DNA from 2 places in the Salinicoccus bachuensis genome. Region 1 is predicted to be linked to the other one. Evidence: predicted binding sites of a transcription regulator. Region 1 holds the regulator's gene; the other holds the start of a gene.
What was found. The regulator LexA, encoded in region 1, represses DNA repair genes until DNA is damaged. The targets are predictions, from matches to a motif close to CGAACATATGTTCG.
Positions count from the first base shown of each region.

Region 2: a site for LexA is predicted at 1,661-1,674, ahead of RQP18_RS08490 (DUF6731 family protein). Genes of this name have one in related genera too.

Region 1 covers NZ_CP138333.2:1,115,821-1,118,243, reverse strand. Annotated here, with positions in the region: gene tkt (transketolase) at 1-161, opposite strand, end outside; gene RQP18_RS05510 (DUF896 domain-containing protein) at 174-410, opposite strand; gene RQP18_RS05505 (hypothetical protein) at 492-740, opposite strand; gene lexA (transcriptional repressor LexA) at 881-1,495, shown strand; gene RQP18_RS05495 (CAP-associated domain-containing protein) at 1,839-2,423, opposite strand, start outside.
Region 2 covers NZ_CP138333.2:1,679,805-1,682,227, forward strand. Annotated here, with positions in the region: gene RQP18_RS08485 (hypothetical protein) at 1-22, shown strand, start outside; gene RQP18_RS08490 (DUF6731 family protein) at 630-1,532, opposite strand; gene RQP18_RS08495 (Abi family protein) at 1,897-2,423, shown strand, end outside.

The DNA.
Region 1 (2,423 bases):
GAATTTGGGTTGAAGTTCAGATGACGGCTCCAGAGCGTATACGCCATAGGTGCTGCCCCCATCGGCAATCCCGGGTGTCCGGAATTGGCTTTTTCAACTGCATCGATTGAAAGGGTTCTGATTGTATTGATTGCTAGCTGATCCGTTTTGTCGAATGTCATATTCATGCTCCTTTATTCTCTGATATTTTTATCCTGTTGAATGCGTTTAAGTTTTTCAGGTGTCACATCATTGCCTTTTGGATCGACCACCCTGGTGTGCTCCACCTGTTTTCTGAAGGAGGATCGAAAGTTTTCAAGGTACTCTTCCCGCAGCCCCTTCAGTTCTTCAAGCTCTTCCTTTTTGATGCTGCCCGCCTTCTTTTTGGCAGCCAGTGCATTGATTCGTTGCAGTTTTTCCTTTTCAAGCATTGCGAAACCTCCTGTCCACTCACCTATAATTTAACACAAAAAAAAGTATGAGACCATTCCCATACTTGATAATCACTATAATCACTTTATAAAACCGATCATTTCCATCAGCTGGTCCATATGTGTCCGTTCGGCATACTGTTCGTCCGGAACGTGCGTTTCCTCTGAAGGTTCCAGAATATCCGCTTCTGTCACTACTTCATACTCATCTATATAAACGATATCGGAATAGGCGTTCTCTGTATTATGGGAGTCGAACATGAATATAAGACCGGCCGCCAGGGCAAATGCAAAAATGGCGCTCAATAGTTTGAATTCCTTCAATGTCATGGTATTCCCCTCCAGAACATGTGTTTGTACCAATATGGTAACAGAACATCTGTTCCGGGTCAACAGGATTACGAACAAACGTTTGTAACACATCCATATATATGGTAAAATTGAATCAATAATAAGCCGGAGGTATATATATGAAGCCGCTAACAGATAGACAGAAGCAGATATATCAGTTTATAAAGACTACCGTTCACGAAAAGGGCTATCCGCCAAGTGTAAGGGAGATAGGCAACGCGGTCGGCCTCCAGTCCAGTTCGACCGTCCACGGACACCTTGCGAAGCTGCAGGAGAAGGGATTCATAAAGCGGGATCCGACGAAGCCGCGTGCAATTGAGATCATTACGGAGGAAAACGAGCAGCATGGTGCCGTCATCCATGTTCCGGTACTTGGTAAGGTCACTGCCGGCCTTCCGATCACAGCAGTCGAGAACATCGATGAATATTTCCCGCTTCCCGAACATTTCACGGCAAACCATAACAGTGAAATCTTCCTGCTGAATGTCGTCGGTGACAGCATGATTGAAACCGGCATACACGACGGGGACCGGGTCATCGTACGGAAGCAGAATATCGCACACAATGGGGATATCATCGTTGCAATGACGGAAGAGGATGAAGCGACGGTCAAGCGCTTCTACAAGGAAAATGGCTACTACAGGCTGCAGCCTGAAAACTCTTCCATGGAACCGATCATTCTGGATAGTGTGACCGTCCTCGGCAAGGTTGTCGGACTGTTCAGGTCCTTCTGACCAGGTTCGGGCATATTTAAAGGGCGCATACCATTTTGGTATGCGCCCTTTTTATTATCGCTTTTCCCATGCCATCCTGTCATACGCTAGACTGGTTCATTCGACTATCTGCCAAGTATTATTTTCACTTGTTCCAAAATATCTTTAGCATCTTTGGTTTCATTTTCCTGTGTTTTACTGATCAACTGCATCCCCTCGTTCTACAATTCTATCAGGATGGGCCTGTAGGAAAAGTTATAATCGTCAAAAAATGCATTCGTGACGTTCACTTTTAAATTCCCCTTAGAAACGATTCCAAACACATTGATTTGTATAATATTATACCATAAGGCAAATATTCCATCTACTTTTGTATATAATTTTCTGTATAATATGGCACATTTTCATCATTATAGGCGGTTCCCGTACCGAGATGGGTGAATGCCGGCTTCAGCGTATTCACACGGTGGTCGATGGAGTTCATCAGGCTGTGGTGGGAGAATATCGGGGATGTGTGTCCCATGGCGATGTTCTCTCCGGCCATGCGGTACTGCACCCCTGCCTCCTCGACCCGGTCCTTCAATGTTTCCCCGTCCGGCGAATCATGGTCGAAGTAGTTGCGTTCCGCCATATCCTCGCTGTGGCCCTGTGCCGCCACGCCTGCCCTGTCATACGTCTCGAGGGGCTCCACATCATATTCGAAGCGGGTGGCATTGACCAGAAGATGGTTCATCCTTGAATTGTCCTCTGCCGGCGGATGGTTGTATAGTGCCTCGCCCGCCTCGACTTCCTCCTTCATCACCACGAGCGCCCCATTGACCTTGTCTTCTTCGTGAAGATCATAGAAGAAATAGACATATCTATCCTTCAGATCGTATACTGCATATTCATTGCTGTCGACCCTGAGCCGCTTCCATCCCTTTTTGATGGAGTCCTCCGGTTCCCCGTA
Region 2 (2,423 bases), 560 kb from region 1:
AAAAGAACCCGGAAGGAATTAAGGATATACTTGAAGAGTCCATCTTCTCCTCTTTTCTCAAATATGCTGGACTCAAAATCCACGATAAAAAGATTTATCTATTACTTTTTATCGGCGGATTTTTCTTGATAGGCATAGCAGCACTTTGATTTTGAAAGAATATAATGCTTATAATATATAAGTAAGTCGCAAACATACAATAAAAATAAAATGAGATTGATAAAACAATGTAAACAAGATTACTATTGAAAGGTGTTGAGGTTTGAGAATTTACCTCAATTGAACCAAAAACAAACAATACCAAAATTAATATTATAATAATGAACCCGGATGCAACGATTGCATAGTTCATATATTTGAACTGTAATTTCGTTTTCTTCGAGTTCATAATTTTATCTATAATAGGATTTCCTTTTAAGCCGAACATAAAAGTGAAAATAGCTCCGAAAAAACCAACACTAATACTAATCGAATTGATTAACATATTCATTAAATCTAATAATCTATTTTCTATAATATTTGGTGCTTTATATTGTAGTAATATGAAAATTCCTATTGTAAAAATTATAATCACCGAGTAAACAATCCATGTAAAATACTTTTTCAACATTTCTTATCACCACTCTATTCTAAACAAGTAAGGAGATAGCCTCATCATCATTTCTATATAAGTTCTCCATATCTGAATAAATACGATATGCGTTTAATTCCACTCCTTCTTGATATGAATATTTTAAAGTCCTTTTTAAGGAATGTTTCAATAAGTCTATTTCTTCTATTGGAGTATCCTCTGTCTCCTTCGTTTTGACTGAAAGTTTCTCTACTTTATCATGATCTACCCAGTTCTCTAAAATCCTTTTACTTACACTATAATCTAGTTTAGAGTCCTTCGCCCTATTTGTAGAAATAACAATTTCAACACTCTCAACCCCTTCATAATTGTTCCCTGAAACTCCTAATAATAAATCATCGGTGTCTTCGCCAGTGACTTTTAGAGTAATCTTCCTGTAGATATCATTGTTTAATGCCTTGGTTTTAGCTCTCCGGTCTATTGTAGCAACAAGTTTGAAGTTGGCAAACTCCTCATAATAATCGAAATACAAACTATCAATAAATTTTTCCACCCCTGAAGGACTTAAAGAACTAATATTTCTTTGAACGAGCATTACATTTTTCGCCGGATCATATAGAATGCTTATCTCATGACCGATATACTCATTTTCTTTTAAATCAAGGTCAGTAGAGTCGCCATAAATAGTGGTTTTGCTAAGGGGTCTATCATCTAATCTCTCCATGATAATATGGTAGTAACCTGTTATATCAGATACATCAACAGATTTTATTCTAATAGGATCAAAGTTATAACTTTTAACTACTTTAAATTCATTGTCATCTTCATATTCTTCTTTAATTGTATCGAACAATTCTTTAAGAGATAAGTAACTGTATTTTTCATTTTCTTCGAAAGTACAAGAATAAAAAACGTTAATATTTACTAATTTAGTTCTAGACCTCAATTTTCCCCTTTTCATTGTGTAGTTATCTAAATCTTACATATATTAACTCTGATAGGCAATAATAGATTAAAAAGAGCCACCAGCGGGGAAGCACTGGCAGCTCGACTACACACTTTAATTATACGGCAAAACTTAACCTAAAGCAAACACATGTTCCCGGAAGGCTTTTCACAGTTTTTCGTTGTTCAAACCAAAAAAGAGGGATTTCGCAATGAAACCATTTTATATACAACATAAGTAACATATATTTCTTCAAAAGTTTCCATAAATATCTTTACTGTCGAGAAATTTGGGTATATAATTAATGTATAAAACATTAGGCCCTAGTGGCAAGGCTCCCCATTTAAAATGAGGGAGCTTTTATAATATGGAGGTTTCTATGTCATCGCCCAAATATTTTAGAACAATTGAAGAGCAGATAGAATTATTGAAAACTAGGAACCTTAAGTTCAAAGATGAGCATAATGCTCACTATGTTTTACGCAATATTACATACTACAGTTTGGTGAATGGATATAAGGATCTGTTTATAAAAGGAAAGTTTAACAAAGATGAAGAAGATGACTACCAGGGCAACTTCTTTGAAGATCTACATGATGTATATGATTTTGATAAAGAACTTAAAAACATTCTTTTTAAATACATACTCAATATTGAAGGTACATTTAATAACGCCTTGAGCTATACCATTTCAAAAAATTACGGGTACCTGGAAGCCGATTACCTTGATATCAATAGATATAATCGTGGTAATATATTGAAAAATGGCCTCTACCAAAATCAACATACACTGAATGTTATTAAAGAAAAGAATCAATCCTATGATCAACCTATGAAACACTATAGAGAAAAACACGGAAATGTTCCACCTTGGGTTGTATGCGGCGCCCTATCGTTAAGTACTAA